DNA from 2 places in the Acidovorax sacchari genome. Region 2 is predicted to be linked to the other one. Evidence: riboswitches for the same ligand, from Rfam matches in the RefSeq annotation. Region 2 holds a riboswitch; the other holds the start of a gene.
The links. Region 2 has a riboswitch for glycine ahead of gcvT (glycine cleavage system aminomethyltransferase GcvT). Riboswitches for the same ligand answer to the same signal wherever they lie in the genome.

Region 1: linked by a shared signal. The riboswitch ahead of ACGHC0_RS23075 (D-amino acid dehydrogenase) and the one ahead of gcvT (glycine cleavage system aminomethyltransferase GcvT) in region 2 are both predicted to bind glycine.

Annotation. Positions count from the first base shown of each region.
Region 1 covers NZ_AP035783.1:5,198,546-5,209,347, forward strand. Annotated here, with positions in the region: gene ACGHC0_RS23055 (YXWGXW repeat-containing protein) at 1-335, shown strand, start outside; gene ACGHC0_RS23060 (Bug family tripartite tricarboxylate transporter substrate binding protein) at 492-1,511, shown strand; gene ACGHC0_RS23065 (SidA/IucD/PvdA family monooxygenase) at 1,727-3,196, shown strand; gene ACGHC0_RS23070 (CMD domain-containing protein) at 3,242-4,432, shown strand; glycine riboswitch at 4,577-4,686, shown strand; gene ACGHC0_RS23075 (D-amino acid dehydrogenase) at 4,774-6,093, shown strand; gene ACGHC0_RS23080 (FIST signal transduction protein) at 6,204-7,523, opposite strand; gene ACGHC0_RS23085 (PhaM family polyhydroxyalkanoate granule multifunctional regulatory protein) at 7,571-8,512, opposite strand; gene ACGHC0_RS23090 (HU family DNA-binding protein) at 8,813-9,283, shown strand; gene ACGHC0_RS23095 (tyrosine-protein phosphatase) at 9,351-10,103, opposite strand; gene ACGHC0_RS23100 (DUF2254 domain-containing protein) at 10,139-10,802, opposite strand, start outside.
Region 2 covers NZ_AP035783.1:2,484,478-2,495,279, forward strand. Annotated here, with positions in the region: gene ACGHC0_RS11270 (MFS transporter) at 1-119, opposite strand, end outside; gene ACGHC0_RS11275 (MerR family transcriptional regulator) at 154-1,179, opposite strand; gene ACGHC0_RS11280 (FKBP-type peptidyl-prolyl cis-trans isomerase) at 1,194-1,598, opposite strand; gene gcvP (aminomethyl-transferring glycine dehydrogenase) at 1,686-4,577, opposite strand; gene gcvH (glycine cleavage system protein GcvH) at 4,687-5,061, opposite strand; gene gcvT (glycine cleavage system aminomethyltransferase GcvT) at 5,199-6,329, opposite strand; glycine riboswitch at 6,394-6,527, opposite strand; glycine riboswitch at 6,547-6,644, opposite strand; gene ACGHC0_RS11300 (Lrp/AsnC family transcriptional regulator) at 6,886-7,344, shown strand; gene ACGHC0_RS11305 (ABC transporter ATP-binding protein) at 7,399-8,193, opposite strand; gene ACGHC0_RS11310 (ABC transporter permease) at 8,205-9,095, opposite strand; gene ACGHC0_RS11315 (ABC transporter substrate-binding protein) at 9,184-10,167, opposite strand; gene ACGHC0_RS11320 (lipocalin family protein) at 10,378-10,802, opposite strand, start outside.

The DNA.
Region 1 (10,802 bases), 2.7 Mb from region 2:
GCGCCACCGTCATCGTGCAATCCGGCCCGCAGTACGTCGCGCCCGCGCCCGTGGTGCTGGAGCGCTGGTCCGCCCCGCCCCCGCCCCGCCATGAACGGGTGCCTCCGCCGCGCCGCGGCATGGTCTGGGAGCAGGGCCACTGGGAATGGCGCGGCCACGGGCACGTCTGGGTTCCGGGCCACTGGCTGCGCGCGCGGCCGGGCTATGTGTACCGCCAGCCGGGCTGGGTGCAGCAGGGCGGCCGCTGGGAGATGCGCCGCGGCGGCTGGGACCGGGACGGCGACGGCGTGCCCAACCGCTACGACCGCCGGCCCGACGATCCCTACCGGCGCTGATCCCCCGCCGCCCGGCCCGTACCGGAGACCATAACCATATGGGCGGGCAGGCATGAAGCCTTGCCCACAATGGCGCATTCCTTGCTTCCCACCGGACCGCCCCACCCGGGCGGCCCTGTCCGGGCAGGGATCCTGTTCTTTCCTGGGACCCTTCGCATGCGCCGTCTTTCCGATTCCTTCTCCTGGCTGGGTGCCGCCGCGCTCGCCGCCGCGGCCTGGACCGCCTCCTCCCCCGCCCTCGCGGCCGATCCGCACGGCGCCGCCGACTGGCCGCGCCAGCCCGTCACGCTCATCATGGGCTTCCCGGCCGGCTCCGGCGTGGACGTGGTGGCCCGCTCCGTGCAGGAGCCGCTCAGCCAGAAGCTCGGCCAGCCGGTCATCATCGATTACAAGTCCGGCGCCGCAGGCAACATCGCCAGCGAGTACGTCGCCCGCGCGAAGCCGGACGGCTACACGCTGGCCTTCGGCACCGCGGCCACGCACGGCAGCAATGCCGCGCTCTACAAGAAGCTGCCCTTCGACGTGGAGGCCGACTTCGTGCCCGTGGGCACGCTCATCGACGTGTCGAACGTGCTCACCGTGAACCCGAACGTGATCGACGCGAAGACGCTGCAGGAATTCGTCGAGATCGTGAAGGCGAACCCCGGCAAGTACAACTACGCCTCCACCGGCAACGGCGCCGGCACCCACATGGCGTTCGCCGAATTCAACGCGCGCCTGGGCCTGAACATGGTGCATGTGCCCTACAAGGGCGGCCCGGAGGCCATCACGTCCGTGGTGCGCGGCGAGACCTGCTGCATCATGAACCAGGTGCAGACCGTGCTGCCGCACTACAAGGCCGGCAAGGTGCGCCTGCTGGGCGTGACCACCGCGAAGCCCGTGGGCGCGGTGAAGGAAGTGCCCACCATCGCATCGAGCGGGCTGCCCGGCACCCAGGGCTTCGACAGCTCCATCTGGTTCGGCATCTTCGCGCCCAAGGGCACGGACCCGGCCATCGTGCGCAAGCTCAACACCGCGCTGCGCGAAGTGCTGGAGCAGCCCGAGGTGCGCCAGCGCTTCGAATCGCAGGGCAACACGGTGCGCATCGAAACGCCGGAGCAGTTCGCCCAGACCGTGCACAAGGACCGGGCCAAGTGGGCCCAGGTGGTGAAGGACGCGAAAATCAGCGTGGACTAGAGGACAACCCCCTGAGCGGCTTGCGCCGCTCCCCCCTTCTCTCGTGGCGCTGCGCGCCTCGGGAAGGGGGGCACCCCCAGCGGCCTGGCAGAGCCAGTTCCGCGGGGGTCGCTGGCTTTGGGCCGCGCCGGTTTCAGGCGCCGTCACGAAGCCGTCCCGGCATTGCCATCGCGTCCCGTCGCACTACCCGCTCTGCTACTGCATCGATCTTTTCCATGGCTCTTTCTTCTTCTCTGGGCGCGGCCGGGCTGGCCGCGCTGGAACAGCGGCTGCAGCACGACCTGCTGACCCTCAACTGGCGCGCGAAGGCCTGGCTGCCGCAGCGCATGCACGCGGGCCGGCCGGTCATCGACGTGCTCATCATCGGCGCCGGCCAGGCGGGCCTGGCGGCCAGCATGGCGCTCGCGCAGCAGGGCATCCCTGCGGTGCTGCTGGACCGCGCGCCGGAGGACCACGAAGGGCCCTGGGCCACCACGGCGCGCATGGAAACGCTGCGCTCGCCCAAGGAGCTGACGGGCCCGGCGCTGGGCGTGCCTTCGCTCACCTTCCGCGCGTGGTTCGAAGCCCAGTGGGGCGAAGACGCCTGGGCCGCGCTCGACAAGATCCCGCGGCTGCAGTGGATGGACTACCTGCGCTGGTACCGGCGCGTCACCCGGGCCGACGTGCGCAACGGCCATGCGGTCACCGCCGTGCGGCCGCGTGGCGACGGACTGGTGGAGGTGGACGTGCAGGCGCAGGGCCACGCCACGACCTGGTTCGCGCGGCGCGTGGTGCTGGCCACGGGCCGCGACGGCCTGGGCGGTCCGCAGATCCCGGCCTTCATGCAGGGGGTCGGCCGCGGCCGCTGGGCGCATTCGTCCGATGTGCTGGACTACGCCACGCTGCGCGGCCTGCGCGTGGGCGTGGTGGGCGCCGGCTCGTCGGCCATGGACAGCGCCGCCACGGCGCTGGAATGCGGCGCCGCCAGCGTGGACCTGCTGGTGCGCCGCCCCGACCTGCCCCGCATCAACAAGTCCAAGGGCTCGGGCGTGCCCGGCCTCACGCACGGCCACCACGACCTGCCGGATGCCTGGAAATGGCGCATCCGCCACTACATCAACACCACGCAGGTGCCCCCGCCGCACGGCAGCACGCTGCGCGTCTCGCGCCACCCCAATGCCTTCTTCCACCTGGGCTGCCCGGTGCAGGGCGTGCGCGAGAACCCGGCCGACGGCGCGCTGCACGTCGCCACGCCGCATGGCACGTTCGCCTTCGACTTCCTGATCGTCTCGACCGGCTTCGCCATCGACTGGGCGCAGAAGCCCGAGTTCGCGGCCATCGCGCCCCACGTGCGCACCTGGGGCGCACGCTACACGCCGCCGCCGGGCGACGAAGACCAGGAACTGGCCGATTCGCCCGACCTGGGACCCGTGTTCGAGTTCCGCGAGAAGCTGCCCGGCGACTGCCCCGGCCTGGAGCGCGTGCACTGCTTCTGCTACCCCGCGGCCCTCTCGCACGGCACGGTCTCGGGCGACATCCCCGCCATCAGCGACGGCGCGCGCCGGCTGGCCACCGGCCTCGCCAGCCTGTTCTACCGCGAGGACGTGGACCACCACTTCGGCGTGCTGCAGGCCTATGCCGAGCCCGAACTGCTGGGCGACGAATGGACGCCCGCGGACACCGCCCGGCGCGTCCTGCCCGGCTGACCTGCCGCCCCGCCCTCTCTTCCTGCCCACCGCAACGGATTGCCCATGACCGATACCGCCACCATTGCCCCTGCATCCCGCGACACCATCGACCACATCGCCGGCCTCGCGCCCGGGAGCGCGGCCCACGCCGTGCGCCACCAGCGCGACAAGGTCGCCACGGCCACGCAGGGCTGCGAGGACGCCCTCTTCGGCCCCGGCCTGCCCGGCGGCCTCACGCAGGCCGAGCGCCTGGCCGTGGCGCACGACATCGCCCGCGTGAGCGGCCTGCCCGCGCTGGCGGCGCACTACCGCGCGGCCCTCGAGCCCCTGCATCCCCCGCCGGCCGTGCAGGCGCTCGTCGATGCGACCGGCGCCGCGATCCCGGATGCACGCCTGCGGGCCATCGTGCATTTCGCGCGCACGCTCGCCACGCACCCCGCCGAAAGCGACCAGGCCGCCCTGCAGGCGCTGCCCGCCGCGGGCCTCTCGGTGCCGGGCACGGTGCTGCTCGCGCAGCTGATCGGCTTCGTCACCTACCAGCTGCGCGTGGTGGCCGGCGTGGCCGCGCTGGCGCAACTGGGCGAGGCCGGTGCGGCACCTGCCGCTGCGGCAGCGCAGCCGGCGGACGCCGCCCCCTTCGTCCATCCCGCCAATCTGCCCGCGCCCGGCGAGCCGCTGCGCGTGAACGGCTACACCAGCGAGACGCTGGACTGGAAGGCCTGGCTGCCCGTGCTCGATCCCGCCTCGGCCACTCCCGAGCAGAACGCGGTGCTCGACCTCAGCCACCCCAAGGCCCGCACGTCGGACTTCTACCTGCTGCTGGCGCACCAGCCCCGCGTGCTCTCCGAGCGCTCGCAGGCCTTCAACGCCATCATGTACGCCCCGGGCGGCCTCGCCCGCGCCGAGCGCGAAGTCGCCAGCACCGTGGTCTCGCGCGTGAACGGCTGCGTGTACTGCGCTTCCGTGCACGCCCAGCGCTTCGAGCAACTGGCCAAGCGCAACGACGTGATGGCGCAGATCTTCCAGGAGCCCGACACCGCCGGCACCAATGCGCGCGAACGCGCCATCGTGCAGGCCAGTGCCGCGCTCACGCGCACGCCCGGCGCGTTCGGCGCGCAGCACCTGCAGCCGCTGCGCGACGCCGGCCTGTCCGACCTGGAAATCCTGGACGCGCTGCACGCCGCCGCGCTGTTCGCCTGGGCCAACCGGCTCATGCTGAACCTGGGCGAAGCCGTCTTCCCGCAGGCCGGCTGAACCCGCAGCCGCGCCGGGCGCTTTGCGCGGCGCGGTTTCGCTGCTACGATCCGCCCCGCAGGAGAGCGAACGCCAGCGGCACCGCTGGCGTTCCACCGAAGGCGCAAACTCCCATACACGCTCAGGTACCGTACTGCACACCATCGAATGCCGTCTGGAGAGCCGCCACAGCCTGTGGTGCACCGAAGGAGCAAGCCCCGCGCCGTGTTGGCCTCGGGGTGAATCTCTCAGGTACCAAGGACAGGGGGAGCGGCAGCCGGGCCACGCGCCTGCTGCACGCTATTGAATCCATAGCTGCCTGCACGCGCACGCCCGGCGCTTCACCCTCGAAAGGTTTGAAGATGCGCGTGATCGTCCTCGGCGCCGGCTTGCTCGGCACCACCTCGGCCTATTTCCTCCAGCAGCTCGGCCACGAAGTGACCGTGATCGACCGCCAGGCCACGCCCGGCGCGGAAACCAGCTTCGCCAACGGCGGCCAGATCTCGGTGAGCCACGCCGAGCCCTGGGCCAACCCGAGCGCTCCGCTCAAGGTGCTGCAATGGCTGGGCCGGGAAGACGCGCCGCTGCTCTTCCGCCTGCGCGCCGACATGCGCCAGTGGCTCTGGGGCCTGCAGTTCCTGCGCGAATGCACGCCGGCGCGCACGCGCCACAACATCGAGCAGATCGTGCGCCTGGGCACCTACAGCCGCGAAACGCTGCAGCAGCTGCGCCGCGACACCGGCATCCAGTACGACCAGCGCACGCAGGGCATCCTGCACTTCTACACCAGCCGCAAGGAATTCGACGGCGCGCTCGCGCCGGCCGAGCAGATGCGCCAGCTCGGCTGCGAGCGCCGCGTGGTGAGCGCCGACGAGGCCGTGCGCATCGAACCGGCCCTGGCCTCCATCCGCTCCCAGCTGGCGGGCGCCACCTACACCGACGCCGACGAATCCGGAGACGCCAACGCCTTCACGCGCGCGCTGGCGCAACGGGCCGAACAGGCCGGCGTGCGGTTCCGCATGGGCTGCCACATCACGGCGCTGCGCACCGCGGCCGGGGCCATCGACCATGTGGAGATCACCGACGCGGAAGGCCGCTTCGAGCGCGTGCGCGGCGATGCCTACGTGCTGGCCATGGGCTCGTTCAGCCCGCTGCTGGCCGAGCCACTGGGCCTGCGGCTGCCCATCTATCCGGCCAAGGGCTATTCGGTGACGCTGCCCGTGCGCGATGCCTCCGCCGCGTACGAGGTCAGCCTGACGGACGACGAGTACAAGCTGGTCTTCTCGCGATACACCCGCCCGGCCCGGGACGGCCAGCCGGCGCGCGACGTGATGCGCATCGCCGGCACCGCCGAACTCAACGGCTATGGCCGCGACCTCAACCCGGTGCGCTGCGAAGCCATCGTGAAGCGCGTGGAGCAATTGTTCCCGGGCGCGGGCGACACCTCGCAGGCGCAGTTCTGGTCGGGCCTGCGTCCGGCCACGCCGAGCAACGTGCCGCTCATCGGCCGCACGAAGCTGCCCAACCTGTTCCTCAACACCGGCCACGGCACGCTGGGCTGGACGCACGCCTGCGGCTCGGGCCGCGCCATCGCCAGCATCGTGAGCGGGCTCGTGCCCGAGGTGGATTTCGCCTTCGCGGGCATGCCGCGCGGCCGCGCCGCCGTGCCGGCGCTGGCCTGAGAGCGGCTGACACGACCCAGCGAAGCGGTTCTGGCGAGGCGCCGCATCGCAGGCAGTACCGTAGTACGACAAGATGCGGCAACGACGCCAGAAGGGTCGTGTCGGCCGCTCTACGCCTCGCCCGGACCGGCGCAGGTGAACACGGTCAGCACGCCGGTGTAGCCGTAGAGCCGGTGGTGGGCGATCTCCCCGCCCGCGAAGAACCCCACCAGCGGCACGTCGCCCAGGGCGTGCCGCACGATCTGCATCTCGGCGCCGGGCCCGCCGAAGTGCGGCCCGCCCCGGCCCGAACAGCTCACGTAGATGGCCCCCATGATCGTGCGCTCGGGCATGCCCTCGGTGGCATGGTCCAGTGCCCGCATCAGCGCCGCGCGTTCGCCGGCGTGCGACGGCGGCGGGGCGGCCGCGGGCTCCTGCGGCTCCGGCGCCAGTTCCTCGCGGATCTCGGCGCAGATGCGCATCAGGTCGGCGCGCGCCGCCGCCACGTTGCGCTGGCAGAACGCGAGCCGCATGCCCTCCTCCACCTTGTCGGCCAGGGCCACGCCATGCCGCATCGGGTCGAGCCCCACGAGATGCCGCACGCGTACGTCCGTGCCGAAATGGCCCGTGCGCCCCATGGGCTGCGAGCCCTCGTCCACCAGGCCCGCCAGCGTCGCGCGCAGGGCACGCAGCGCGGGCTGCGGATCGCCCTCCAGGGTGATGCCCAGGGTGCCCAGCAGCACGTCCAGCGCGGGCTCGCCATCGAGCGCGAGCACCACGTTGTCCTGCGCCCGCGTGATCTGTGCGAACGGGCCGACCGGCTGGCATCCCTGGGTCACGCGCGAGAGCATGCCCACGCCCCTGCCGAACGCCACGCCCGACAGCCCGCCGCCGAACACGCCCCGCGCCGCGCCCTGGCCCGCGATGTTGCCGTTGCCGCCCACCGCGAACTGCACGCTGCGCCCGCGGCTCGCCGCGATGCCGCCGAACAGGTAGCCCGACTCGGTGCGGTCCGACATCTCCGCGATCAGCTCGGCGAGGTCCGGCGTGTCGCCATCGGCATGCACCAGCGCCGTGTGCGGCACGAAGCCGCCCGCGGAAGCGCCTCCGCGCGACAGCGGCGCCACGCCCGAGAACACGCGGTACTGGTCCTGCGGCAGGTCCAGCAGCATCACCGACAGGGCCGGCTCGTCGAAATACTCGGCATTGTTCGCCGCCACGCCCACCCCCACCGTGCCGCTCCAGTCGGTCACCTCCGGGAGTTCGGCCGCGAGCACGTCGAGCAGGGCCTCCGCGTCTTCTGCGTAGTGGTCCGTGATGTAGAGCACGCCGAGCGTGGGCGCGCTCGCGTAGTGCGGCAGGGCCATCTGCGCGCGCAGCTGCGCCAGCACCAGCGCGGCGGCCATGCGCCATTGCGGGTGGGTGGCATGGCCATTGGGAAAGAGTTTCATGGTCGGAAAAATCGGTGGACCGCGATCGCAGGCGAAGGCTGCGCCCGTCAGGAACGGCCCTTCGGCCCGGGCTTGGGGCTGGCGGCGCGGCGTGCGCCCGCAGGCGGCGCCCCTGCCGGGGCCTTCGCGGAAGAAGCCTTCGTGGAAGTCGCCTTGGCGGCAGCGGCGCGCTGCGCAGGGGCCGCCGCGGAAGGCGGGCGCTTCGCACCGCGCGCCGCCCCGCCGCCGTCCTTGCCCGTGGCGCGCGCGCCCCCGGTGCCGGCCTCCGCGGCCTGGCGCGCGGCGTCCTGCACGCCTTGCATGCCCTGCGCGGCGAGCTGCGTCGCCATGTCGGTGGCCGTCTTGAGCGCCTCCGCCGCCATGCCGCGCGTGGCATCCATCGCAGGCAGCTTCGAGACGTCGCTCATCGCATTGGCCGCGATCTGCTGGAACTGGCCCGTGAGCGCGGACCACCATTGCATCGGGTCCACCACGCCCGGCGCGGCGGCCGGCGGCTCGGTGCCGGTGTCGCCGGCCGCCTCGTGCCCTGATGCCGCCGGGGCCTGCGCGGCCGGCTCCGGAGCGGGTGCCGGCTCGGCCGGCGCGGCACGGGGTGGCCGCGCGAAGGGATCGGGACGCGGCGCGGCCGGCGCGGGCGCGGACTGCGCCGCCTGCGGCGTGAACGCCTTCGCGATGTCGCCCATCGCCACGTTCATGCCCTGCAGCGTGGACAGCGTCATCTTCTGCACTTCCAGCGCCTGCACGGTCGCCGTGAGCGCGCGGGAATTCTGGTCCAGCCAGAACTGCACCGCCTTCAGTTCGCTGATGCGCTTTTCCAGCTCTTCCACGCTGATCGTGGGCGCCACCCAGCCCGAAAGCGGCGGCATCTGCGGCATGCCCGCCGCAGCGCCCTTGGCGAGGTTCTGCAGGAAATCGAAGCCCGGCACGAACCGGCCGAAACCGAAGGGGGATGTATCGCTGCCGGCGGAATTGCTGTCGTTGCTGCTCATGGCCTGGGCTCCTTGCGTGGGGCGGAACATACCGCTGCGTTGCGCCGGGGCACCGGCCCCGTGGATGGCAGCTTAACGCGATTGCGCGGCTCCACCAACGCGGCCAGCCCCTGCATCCACGCAACCATTACAGGCTTTTCGCACCGCTTCGCGCACGCTCCGGAGGCCGCGGATGCGAGGCTGCGCGCACCTTGCAGCCCTAAAAGCGCGTGCAACCCGCGCCACAGGCGGGCAAACGCCATAGAATCCGCCGACCAGCCCGTCTGGAATCCTCAATACGTCAACACGAGAAAACCAACCATGGCAACTGCAAAGAAAGCCGCATCCGCCCCGGCAAAGAAGGCGGCCGCTCCCGCGGTGAAGAAGGCCGCGGCACCTGCGAAGAAGGCTGCTCCCGCGAAGAAGGCCGCTGCTCCCAAGGCAGCACCTGCAGCGAAGGCCGCGCCCGCAGCGCTCAAGCCCCTGAAGGCCACGTTCACCAAGACCTCGCTGATCGCGCACCTGGCCGAGCAGGCCGGCGTGGAGCCGAAGGCCGCCAAGGCCGTGATGGCCGCGCTGGAAGCCACGATCCTGGGCTCGGTGCACAAGAAGGGCTCCGGCGAATTCACGCTGCCCGGCCTGATGAAGATCGGCCTGCAGCAAGTGCCCGCCAAGAAGAAGCGCTTCGGCAAGGACCCGTTCACGGGCGAAGAGCGCTGGTTCCCCGCCAAGCCCGCATCGGTCAAGATCAAGACCCGCGCGCTGAAGAAGCTCAAGGACGCCACGGTCTGAGACCGGGCTCCCCGGGCATGAAGAAAGCCGGCGCATGCCGGCTTTTTTCATGGGGCCGCCGCCGCGCTCAACCGCCCGCCGGGTCCAGGTACATCTGCGCCAGCCGCGCCCGCTCCGCGGGCCCGACGCCCAGGCGCGCTGCCAGGTAACGGTCGAGCCCGCCATGGTCCCGGTCCACCGCGTCCAGCGCGGCATGCAGGAACTCCTCCTGCACGCGCCAGAGCACATTCATCACCTCCGTCGGCGCGGTGCCCGTGAAATGCGCCGGTGGCTGGTAGAGACTGTTGGTGAGCAGGTAATCCTGCATCACCACGTCGCGCGACACGCCCAGCGCGAGCAGGATCAGCGCCGCGGCGAAGCCCGTCCGGTCCTTGCCCGCGGTGCAGTGGAAGACCAGCGGCGCGTCGCTCTGCAGCAGGTGCCCGAACAGCGCGGCGAACTGCGCCGCGTTGTCGGACACGAAGGCGCGGTACGTGTCCTGCATCAGCTCGACGGCGATGGCCGGCGTGATCTGCCGGTTGGCCAGCGCCATGTCCTTGGCGCGCTGCACCACGGTCGGCTCGATCGGCAGCGGATGGTAGGCCACGCCGGGCAGGGCATAGGCCAGCGCCGCGCTTTCCGCCTCGCCGCGGAAGTCGATCGCACGCGCCAGGCCCAGCGGCGCCAGCGTGTCGGCGTCCTGCGCGGTGAGCCATGCCAGGTGGTCGGAGCGGAACATGCGGCGCCAGCGGACCGTGCGCCCGTCCTGGCCGGCATAGCCGCCCAGGTCCCGGAAATTGGTGGCGCCCGCCAGGGGCAGTGATCGCGAGAAAGAAGCCATGCCGGCACTGTAGCGAAAGCGCCCGCGACTTCAAATCACCTGGGCGTCCCCCGCGCGGCGCCCTGCAGCGCCGCCATGTCGCTGCCGCACAGGTCGACCCTGTCGGCGCGCTCCAGCGCGTAGGCCGACAGGCGCTCACTCGGCTCGCGCAGCGCGGGGTGCAGCGCCCCCACCGAATGCAGCGCACGCTGCAGCGCCACGCCCACCTCCACCGACGCCGCCGCGTAGCGCGCCAGCGGCTCGAACACATCCTCCACCATGCCGGCCTCCCGCAGCGCGGGCGCGCTCACGCGATCGCAGGCAGGCACAGGCTCTCCAGCGGCCCCGGCCTCGCGGTCGGCCGCCCGCTGGCCGTGCGCCCAGTGGGCCAGCGTGCGCACGCCCGCGCCCATCACGTCCAGCGCGGTGCCGGGGTCGTTGATGGATGCCGACATGGCCCGCGCCGCCACCTCGCCCATCACCACGAAGCCGTAGCGCGGGTCGTGGTCGAAGCTGCGGCCGGGGCCGATCAGCACCGCTTTCAGGATGGCGTCGCGCGCGGCATCGTCGAGGGGCCTGTCGCTGGTGGCCAGCACGGTGTCGGGCGCGACGAAGGCACCGGGCAGCACGTGCAGGTGGAGCATGCCCTCCAGTGCCTCCGCGCGGGCCTGCAGCAGGTCCATGGCCACGTGCTGCACGAAGCCGGTGGCATCGCTGCGC
Region 2 (10,802 bases):
TGGTCGCCCAGCAGGGACAGCGCCGAACTGGCGGTGAGCCACCGGAAGCCGGCGTTGCGCGACAGCGGCTCGCCGGGCGGCGCAGGCGCGTAAGAAGGGGAGTTCGATTCAGAAGCCATGGCCCCGACTGTGAAGCCTCACGTTGCGTGAGGGTCAAGCGGGTCCCGGGGCCTGTTGCGCGAATGCCTGCGCGGATTCCAGATAGGCACGCGCCGCCTCGCTCAAGGGGGTGCCTGCGCGCAGAAGGGGCTCGTTGGCCGTCGCCGCGATCAGCTTGCGCCGCAGTTCGGGGTCCTGGTGGGTCAGCGTGTCGAACAGGGCTTTCCAGCGCCGGCATGCCGCCAGGGCGGCGTTGCTGGACGGCGGCACCTGCCGTGCGATCAGTGCCTGCACTTCCTCGTCGAGTGCCGCCCAGTCCGTGTAGGGAACGTGCCCCAGGCGGTACAGGTCCGGCAGGTCGATGTAGCGGGAGAGCAGCGCCACGCGCAGCTGGATGGCGGATTCGATGTAGGCGATCATGTCGCCGGAGGGCGCATGGTTGCGGCCCTGGGTGCCCGGCTCGGTGCGGAACATGTGGCCCCAGCGGTCCAGCAGCGCCATGTCGCCGTCCATCCAGTGCAGCATCAGTGCCATCCAGCGGTAGGCCAGCCGCTGCACCTCCGGGTCATGGGGGGGCAGCCCGCGGTCCATCGCGCTCCGCACGAGGTCGCGCACCACGGTCCAGTCGGCTTCGATGCGTTTCCAGTTGCCGAAAATGCGCTGCAGTTCGGCGGCGTTGAAATACTTGCCGTACGTGCCCATCAGGGCCAGCGTTTCCAGCCAGTCCCCCATGCCGGGCGCCGGCCCGGCCACCAGGCCGTTGCGCAGCAGGGCCAGCCGGCCGCGCAGTTCGGTCGCCTGGGCGATCTGCCGGTCCAGCGCCTGGATCTGCTGGGCGATGATGGATTCCGGGTCCGGCCCGCCGCCCTGCAGCAGGCCGGCGATGTCGCCGAGCGGCAGGCCGAGGTGGCGCAGGGTCTGGATGGCGTGCAGCCGCTGCACGTCTGCCTCGCTGTAGAGGCGGTAGCCGGATTCCGAGCGCGCGGAAGGCCGCAGCAGCCCGATCTCGTCGTAATGGTGCAGGGCACGCACCGTCAGGCCGGTGCGCCGGGCCAGTTCGCCCACCCGTAGCCGCTGCATGCCCGGCACCCCGCTCAGCGGCGCACGGAGACCAGTTCGACCTCGAAGCGCAGCGTGGCGTTGGGCGGAATCACGCCGCCGGCGCCAGCCGCGCCGTAGGCAATGGCGGGTGGGCAGGTGAGGCGGGCCTTGCCGCCCGGCTTCATGCGCTGCACGCCTTCGGTCCAGCAGGGGATCACGCGGTTGAGCGGGAATTCGGTGGGCTCGCCGCGCTTGTAGGAGCTGTCGAATTCCTTGCCGTCCAGGAACGTGCCGCGGTAGTGCACCTTCACGACGTCGGTGGCCTTGGGCGATTCGCCCGTGCCTTCCTTGAGCGACTCGTACACCAGGCCGCTGGCGGTGGTGACGGGTGCCGGTGCGGCCGCGGCCGAAGCGGCGGGTGCCGCGGTCGGCTTCTGGGCGCAGGCGGTACCGGCCAGCAGGACGGCGGCGAGAGCGGGCAGGAAGGTCTTCTTCACGGTAAGGGGTCTCCGGTCAAAAGACGCGATGGTAGCCCGCGCGCGTTCTCAGGCGAAGTCGGACACCGGCACGCAGCTGCAGAACAGGTTGCGGTCGCCATACACGTTGTCCACCCGGCCCACGGGCGACCAGTACTTGGCCTGCCGCAGCGCCGCGACCGGATAGGCCGCCGCCTCGCGCGGGTAGGGGTGCGTCCAGTCGCCGTCCAGCAGGCTGTGCGCGGTGTGGGGCGCGTTCTTCAGGGGGTTGTCGTCCTGCGGCCACTCGCCCTGCTCGATGCGGCGGATCTCGCCGCGGATGGCGATCATCGCGTCGATGAAGCGGTCCAGCTCGGCCAGCGTCTCGCTCTCGGTGGGCTCCACCATAAGCGTGTTGGGCACGGGGAAGGACAGGGTGGGCGCGTGGAAGCCGTAGTCGATCAGCCGCTTGGCGACGTCCTCGGCCATCACGCCGCTGGTCTCCTTGAAGCCGCGCAGGTCCAGGATGCACTCGTGCGCCACGTGGCCGTTGGCGCTCGCGTACAGCGTGGGGTAGTGGTCCTTCAGGCGCGCGCTGATGTAGTTGGCCGAGAGGATGGCCGTCTCCGTCGCGGCGCGCAGGCCGTCCGCGCCCATCATGCGGATGTACATCCAGCTGATCGGCAGCACGGCGGCATTGCCGAGAGGAGCCGCGCTGACGGCTCCCGTGCCGCCCGCCACGCCGGCCGTGGCATGGCCCGGCAGGTAGGGCACGAGGTCTTCGACCACGCAGACGGGGCCGACGCCGGGGCCGCCGCCGCCGTGCGGGATGCAGAAAGTCTTGTGCAGGTTCAGGTGGCTCACGTCGCCGCCGAAGGCGCCGGGCGCCGCCACGCCCACCATGGCGTTCATGTTGGCGCCGTCCACGTACACGCGGCCGCCGTGGCGGTGCACGAGCTGGCAGAGTTCCTTCACCTGCGTCTCGAACACGCCGTGCGTGCTGGGGTAGGTGATCATCACGCAGGCGAGCTTGTCGGCATGCTGCTCGCACTTGGCGCGCAGGTCGTCCATGTCGACGTTGCCGCTGGCGTCGCAGGCCGTGACCACCACCTGCATGCCCACCATCTGCGCGCTGGCCGGGTTGGTGCCATGGGCGCTGCTCGGGATGAGGCAGATGTTGCGGTGGCCCTGGCCCTGCGCCGCATGGTAGGCGCGGATGGCCAGCAGGCCCGCGTACTCGCCCTGCGATCCGGCATTGGGCTGCAGGCTGATGCCGGCATAGCCCGTGGCCTGGCAGAGCCAGGCGCGCAGCTGCTCGTCGAGCTGGCGGTAGCCCTCCAGCTGGTCGGCGGGCGCGAACGGGTGCACCTGCGCGAACTCCGGCCAGGTGATCGGGATCATCTCGCTCGTGGCGTTGAGCTTCATGGTGCAGCTGCCCAGCGGGATCATGCTGCGGTCGAGCGCGAGGTCCTTGTCCGAAAGCTGGCGGATATAGCGCAGCATGCCGGTCTCGGAATGGTGGGTGTTGAACACCGGGTGCGTGAGGAAGGCGCTCGTTCGGCGCAGTTCGGCGGGGATCAGCGGATTCACGCCGTTCGCGAAATCCTCGACGCGGGGCAGGGCCTGCCCGTCGGCGGCGAAGATCGACCAGAGCAGTTCGATGTCGGCCCGTGCCGTGGTTTCATCGAGCGAAATGCAGAGATAGTCGTCCCAGGCCACGCGCAGGTTGGCGCCGCGCTCCACGGCACGGGCCAGCAGCGCGCCGGTCTGCTCTTTCGTGTGCAGGCACAGGGTGTCGAATGCGGACTCGTGGTGGTGCGCGGTATGGCCGAGCGCCACGAGGCCCTTGGCCAGGATGGCGGTGAAGCTCGCCACGCGCTGGGCGATGCGCTTGAGGCCCTCGGGGCCGTGGTACACGGCGTACATGCTGGCGATCACGGCCGGCAGCACCTGCGCCGTGCAGATGTTGGAGGTGGCCTTCTCGCGGCGGATGTGCTGCTCGCGCGTCTGCAGCGCAAGGCGGTAGGCCGGCTGGCCGTGCACGTCCACGCTCACGCCCACGAGGCGGCCGGGCAGCGAGCGCTTGAATTCGTCGCGGCAGGCCATGAAGGCGGCGTGCGGGCCGCCCGCGCCCATCGGCATGCCGAAGCGCTGCGTGCTGCCCACGACGATGTCCGCGCCCCATTCGCCGGGCGGCACGAGCAGCGTGAGCGCCAGCAGGTCGGCGCACACGATCGCAGCGGCCTGCTTCGCGTGGATCTTCTCCACGTCGGCGCGCCAGTCGGCGAGCCAGCCGCTGCTGGCCGGGTACTGGATTACGGCGGCGAAGAAGTCGCCCTCGAGCGCCGCGTTCCATTCGGCTTCGGAGTTCGCGATCACCACGCTGATGCCCAGCGGCTCGGCGCGCGTGCGGATCACCTCGATGGTCTGCGGATGCGTGTCGCCCGAGACGACGAGGGTCTGGCTCTTCGACTTGACGGAACGCCTGGCGAGCGTCATGGCCTCGGCTGCGGCCGTGGCCTCGTCCAGCATCGAGGCGTTGGCGATGGGCATGCCCGTGAGGTCGCACACCATGGTCTGGAAGTTGACCAGCGCCTCCATGCGGCCCTGCGAGATCTCGGCCTGGTAGGGCGTGTAGGCGGTGTACCAGGCGGGGTTCTCCAGGATGTTGCGCAGGATCACGCCCGGCGTGTGCGTGCCGTAGTAGCCCTGGCCGATGAAGCTGCGCAGCACGCGGTTCTTCGAGGCGATCGCCTTGAGCTCCGCGAGGGCCGCGGCCTCGGTGGTGGCGGGCGGCAGCTGCATCGGCTCGGTACGGGCGATGGACGCCGGCACGATGCCACCCACCAGCGCCGCGCGCGACGCCTCCCCGATGACGGAGAGCATGCGCTCCTCGTCCGCCGCATCGATGCCGATGTGGCGGGGCTGGAATTCGGCGGCGTTTTCGAGCGCGGAAAGCGGCGGGAGGGTGGACGTGGGCATGGGAGGGGTCCCGGTCAGCGGAAAGAGGGGAAAAGGGAAAACGAAAAGGGCGCCCTGCGCGGGCGCACCGCGGCGGGCCGGCCCGAAGCCGCCCGCCGCCGGGGCCGGATCAGGCGTTCTTCGAGAACTCGGTGTAGGCGGTTTCGTCCATGAGCGCATCGAGCTGCGACGCGTCGGACAGGCGCACCTTGAAGAACCAGCCGTCGCCCAGCGGCGCGCTGTTGGCGAGCGACGGATCGGCGCGCAGCGCCTCGTTCACTTCCACGATCTCGCCGGACACGGGCATGTACACGTCGGCGGCAGCCTTCACGGACTCGACCACGCCGGCCACTTCGCCCTGGGCGAAAGTCTTGCCCACCTCGGGCAGGTCGACGAAGACGACGTCGCCGAGCGCATCCTGCGCATGGACGGTGATGCCGACGACGGCGGCGCCGGTGTCGGCGGCGTTGATCCACTCGTGGTCGCGGGAAAACTTGACGGTCATGGGGGCTCCTGAAAGAAAGGTCCGCGAAAAGGCGGTGGGAAAACGGAAAAAACGATGCGCGCTCCCGGAAAGGGGCCCGCGACTGCGACTGTAGCCGCGGCCGGGGCGCTGCCGGGCGCGGCTCGCGCGCGCCGCGGTCAGCCGCGGTGGTAGCGGGGCTGCAGGAACGGCATGGGGCTGACCTCCATCGGCACGGCCTTGCCGCGCACGATCGCGTGCACCACGGTGCCGGTGGCGGCGAATTCCGGCGCCACGTAGCCCATGGCGACGGGCTGGTTCACGCTCGGGCCGAGCAGGCCGCTGGTCACTTCGCCGATGGCCGCGCCGTCGGTGCTCTGCAGGGCGGTGTGCTCGCGCACGGGCACGCGCTCGCGCGCCACCAGTCCCACGCGGCGGCGGGTGAGCCGCGACGGGTAGTCGATCTGCGCCAGCACCTTCTCCGCGCCCGGGAAGCCCCCCGCGCGCGCGCCACCGGTGCGCCGCACCTTCTGGATGGCCCAGTTCAGCGCGGCCTCGGGCGGCGTGGTGGTGGTGTCGATGTCGTTGCCGTAGAGGCACAGGCCGGCCTCCAGCCGCAGCGAGTTGCGCGCGCCGAGGCCGATGGGCTTCACCTCGGGCTGGGCCAGCAGCGCGCGGGCCAGTGCCTCGGCCTGGGCGGCGGGCACGGAGATCTCGAAGCCGTCCTCGCCGGTGTAGCCGCTGCGCGTCACGTAGCAGTCGCAGCCGGCGATCTCGAAGCGCCCGCCCGTCATGAAGACCAGCGATGCGGTGCCGGGCGCCAGGCGCGCGAGCGCCGCGGCGGCCTGCGGGCCCTGCAGGGCGAGCAGGGCCTGGTCGGGCAGGGGGATGACTTCGCAGCGGCCGCCGATGCGCTCCTGGATGTGGGCGATGTCGCCGGCCTTGCAGGCGCCGTTCACGATCACGAACAGGTCGTCGCCGCGGTTCACGAACATCAGGTCGTCGATGATGCCGCCCTCGTCGTTCAGCAGCAGGCCGTAGCGCTGCTTGTTCAAACCGAGGCCGATCACGTCCACGGGCACCAGGGTCTCGAAGGCCGCGGCGGCGTCGGGGCCGGCGAGGCGCAGTTGGCCCATGTGCGAGACGTCGAACAGCCCGGCGGCCTGCCGCGTGTGCAGGTGCTCTGCCATCAGGCCGGCAGGGTATTGCACGGGCATGGAGTAGCCGGCGAAGGGCACCATGCGGGCCCCGAGTTCGAGGTGCAGCGCGTGCAGGGGCGTGGTGTGCAGGGAGGCGGATTCGGCGGACATGGGCGGAGCGGGCCTTTCACTCAGGCAGGGACGGACGACGCGCGTGCCGCCACGGGGCGCCACGCCTGTGCCCGCTGTCCGCTTTACCTGAGAGATTCACCACGCCGTGCGCGCTGCCACGGGGGCGGTGCGTTGCGGGGCTTGCTCCTTCGGTGGGCCTGCCAAGTTGGAGGCAGGCCTCTCTCCAGCCGGGGAAACGCCCGCATCCCTGCGGGCGCCTTGCCAGTCCTTTTGCCTGAGCGTTCGGGATTCCCTGCGCCTTCGGCGGCGCCCGCCACCCGTTGCGGGCGCGGCGCTCTCTCCTGACCCGGCGGATTCTAACGGCTGCGCGGTGGCCCGCGGCGCCGGCAGCGCAGGTTTTTCGGGCGGTTGTGCCAAGCACCCCGGTCCGGCGGTAACCGGCCGGGGTCTTGCCATTCGCACGCGCCCCGGTAGGGGCGCCCTGTGGAGGAAATTGTGCCGCCAGGGCCGCCGATGGTTTTTCCGTATTTCCAGAAAATGGCGCAATGCAAAGAAAAATATTCTGCGATCGGGCGAATATCTGCACAATCCTTCCATGGACCGCATCGACCGAAAAATCCTCGCCGTGCTCCAGGCCGACGCGCGCGCCAGCCTGCAGGACATCGGCCAGGCCGTGGGCCTGAGCCCGTCGCCCTGCTGGGCGCGCATCCGCCGCATGGAGGAATCCGGCGTGATCGAGGGCTACACGGTACGCCTCAACGCCCAGGCGCTGGACCTGGCCGATACCGTGCTCGTGCAGGTCACGCTCGACAGCCATTCCGACAACACCCTGGAGAAGTTCGGCGAGACGCTCGCGAGCATTCCCGAGGTGGTGGAGGCGCATCTGGTGTCGGGCGACTACGACTACCTGCTGCGCGTGGTGGTGAAGGACACGCGCGACTACGAGCGCCTGTTGCGCGAGAAGCTCTACAAGATCAAGGGCATCCGCCACAGCCGCTCGAGCTTCGTGCTGCGCACGCTCAAGAAAGCGGACCTGCCCCTGCGCGCGGACTGAGCGGCCGAGCAAGGGCGGGCATCCCGGCAGCGCCGGGGCGGGCGTGGCGCGCCGTCAGCCCAGCAGCAGCGCGTCGTCCGCCAGTTGCTCGCCGCGCACCTTCTCGAACATCTGCAGCAGGTCCGGCACGCCCAGCCGGCTGCGCTCCTCGCCCGACACGTCGAGCACCACCTGGCCCTGGTGCAGCATCACGGTACGCTGGCCCACGTCCAGCGCCTGGCGCATGCTGTGCGTGACCATCATGGTGGTGAGCTGGTTCTCGGCCACGATGCGCGCCGTGAGCTGCAGCACGAAGTCGGCCGTGCGCGGGTCGAGCGCGGCGGTGTGCTCGTCCAGCAGCAGGATGCGCGAGGGCTGCAGCGCCGCCATGAGCAGGCTCACGGCCTGGCGCTGGCCGCCCGAGAGCAGGCCGATGCGGTCGGTGAGGCGGTTTTCCAGGCCCAGGCCCAGCGTGGCGAGGCGTTCGCGGAAGGTCTCGCGCTGCTGCGCTTTCACCGCGCCGCGCAGGCCGCGCAGCGTGCCGCGCTGCTGGGCGAGCGCCATGTTCTCCTCGATGGTGAGATCCTCGCAGGTGCCGGCCATCGGGTCCTGGAAGACGCGCGCCACGCGCTTCGCGCGCGCCCAGACGGGCTGGCGGGTCACGTCCTCGCCGTCGATGGCGATGCGGCCCGTGTCCACCGACAGGTCGCCCGAAATGGCATTCAGGAAGGTGGATTTGCCGGCCCCGTTGGAGCCGATCACGGTGACGAACTGCCCGGCCGGAATGTCCAGCGACATGCCGCGCAAAGCGCGCGTCTCGATGGGCGTGCCGGGATTGAAGGTGATGTGCAGGTCTTGTGCGCTCAGCATGGTGCGGTTCCTTATCGAGGCTGCTTCGATGAGAGCTTGCGCTTGATCTGGGGGATGACCAGGGCGACGGTCACCAGCACGGCCGTGACCAGGTTCAGGTCCTGCGCCTTCAGGCCGATGAAGTCGCTGTTGAGCGCCAGCGCGATGAAGAAGCGATAGACGATGGCGCCGATGACGACGGCGAGCGTCGCCCACACCAGCCGGCGAGAGGGCAGGATGCTCTCGCCCACGATCACGGCGGCCAGGCCGATCACGATGGTGCCGATGCCCATGGAGATGTCCGAGCCGCCCTGGGTCTGCGCGAAGAGGGCGCCGGCGAGCGCCACCAGCGCGTTCGACACGGCCATGCCCAGCAGCACCATGGCGCCGGTGTTCACGCCCTGGGCGCGGGCCATGCGGGCGTTGGAGCCGGTGGCGCGGATGGCCAGGCCCCGCTCGGTGGCGAAGAACCAGTCCATGGCCAGCTTGGCGGCGACCACGATCACCAGCAGCAGGGCGGGCCGGGCGATGTAGTCGGCCAGGCCCTCGGGCTGCAGCAGCGTGAAGAGGGTCGGATCGTTGATGAGCGGCACGTTGGGCCCGCCCATGATGCGCAGGTTGATCGAGTAGAGCGCGATCATCATCAGGATGCTGGCCAGCAGGTCCATGATCTTCAGCTTGACGTTGAGCCAGCCGGTGACGAGGCCGGCCGCCGCGCCTGCCGCGGTGGCCGCGAGCGTGGCCACGTAGGGGTTGGTGCCCGTGGAGATGAGCACGGCGCATACCGCGCCGCCCAGCGGGAAACTGCCGTCCACCGTCAGGTCGGGAAAGCGCAGCAGCCTGAATGAAATGAAGACGCCCAGCGCGACCAGGCTGAAGATCAGCCCGATCTCGACGGCGCCGAGCAGGGAAAAGAGGGACATGGCGGGTGGGGCTTCGGGAAAAACGAAACAGGAGCCGAAGCTCCTGCGGTCGGGGCGGCGTTCCCGGCACGGGGCCGGGAACCGCACCTTACTTCACGATGTGGGCGGCGGACTTCACGAATGCGTCGGAGAGCTTCACGCCCTGCTTCTCGGCCGCGCCGGGGTTCACCGTGAGTTCCAGCTTCGTGCTGATCTCGGGTTGGATGTCGCCGGGCTTCTCGCCCTTGAGCACGCGCACCACCATGCGGCCGGTCTGCTCGCCCAGGTCGCGGTAGTTGATGCCGAAAGAGGCGATCGCGCCGCGCTTGACGCTGTCGGCGTCGGCGGCCACCAGGGGCAGCTTGGCTTCCTGGCCGACCTTGACCAGCGATTCGTAGGCCGACACCACGTTGTTGTCGGTGCTGGTGTAGATCACGTCGGCCTTGCCGATCAGGCTGCGCGCGGCGCTGCCCACATCGACCGAGCGCGGCGCCGCGGCCTCGACCAGCGTCATGCCCATCCTGGGCAGCAGCTCCTTGAGTTCCTTGACGACCACGGCGGAGTTGGCCTCGCCGGGGTTATAGACCACGCCGACGCGCTTCGCATTCGGCACCACCTGCCTGACCAGTTCCATCTGCTTGTCCAGCGCCAGCAGGTCGGACACGCCCGTCACGTTGGTCTTGCTGGGTTCCCAGTTCTTCACCAGCTTGGCGGCGACCGGGTCGGTCACGGCGGAGAAGACCACCGGCACCGTCCTGGTGGCGGCCACCACCGCCTGGGCCGAAGGCGTGGCGATGGCGACGATGGCGTCGGGCTGGTCGCCGACGAACTTGCGTGCGATCTGCGCTGCCGTGCCGGTGTTGCCCTGCGCGCTCTGGTACTGCCACTTGAGCGTCTTGCCTTCTTCATAGCCGGCGGCCTGCAGGCTCGCCTTCACGCCGTCGCGGATGGCGTCGAGTGCCGGATGCTCCACGATGGCCGTCACGGCCACGGATTTGGGCGCGGGGGCCTGCTGGGCCATCGCTGCGGGGGAGGCGGCCGCGGCGGCGGCGGCCACGGCCAGCGCCAGGGCGCCGAACGGATGCTGCTTCATGCTCGAACTTTCTCGCCGCCATGCCCGGTATGCAGGAGCGTCCGATGACATCGGGTGCTGCGTCGCGGGTGGCGGCTGCGGAATGCCCGCCGGCAGGCGGGCGCGTTTCTGGCGACAACGGAGCCAGGCCCGCACAGAAACGATACCGCAGCCTGGAATGTCGAGTGTACCGGCTGCACCATGCGGGTGCGGGGCCGGGGCGTGGCCGGTTCAGCGGGCCGCGGGTTCGGGCGTGGCCGCGTCGGCCTGGGGCACCCACAGGATGCGGCGCATGTCCACGCCCAGCGCCCGTGCGCGGGCCAGCAGCCGCTCGCGCACCGCCATGGGCAGCGTGGGCGTGCGCGAAAGAATCCAGAGCGCATCCAGGCGCGGGCCCACCACCATGGCCCAGCGGTAGTCTTCGTCCAGCGCGGCCACGAAGTAACCCGCATAGAACGGCCCGAAGAACGACACCTTCAGGGCGGCCGTGGACGGATCGCCCAGGAACACGGCGCGGCCCTCGGCCTCGCGCCAGCGGCGGCGGTCGGGGTCGTAGCCGCGGTTCACGACGCGCAGGCTGCCGTCGCCCCGGCGGCTGTAGTGGGCGCTGGTACGGATGAGGCCGCGCTCGAAGCGCTGGTCGATGCGGGCCACTT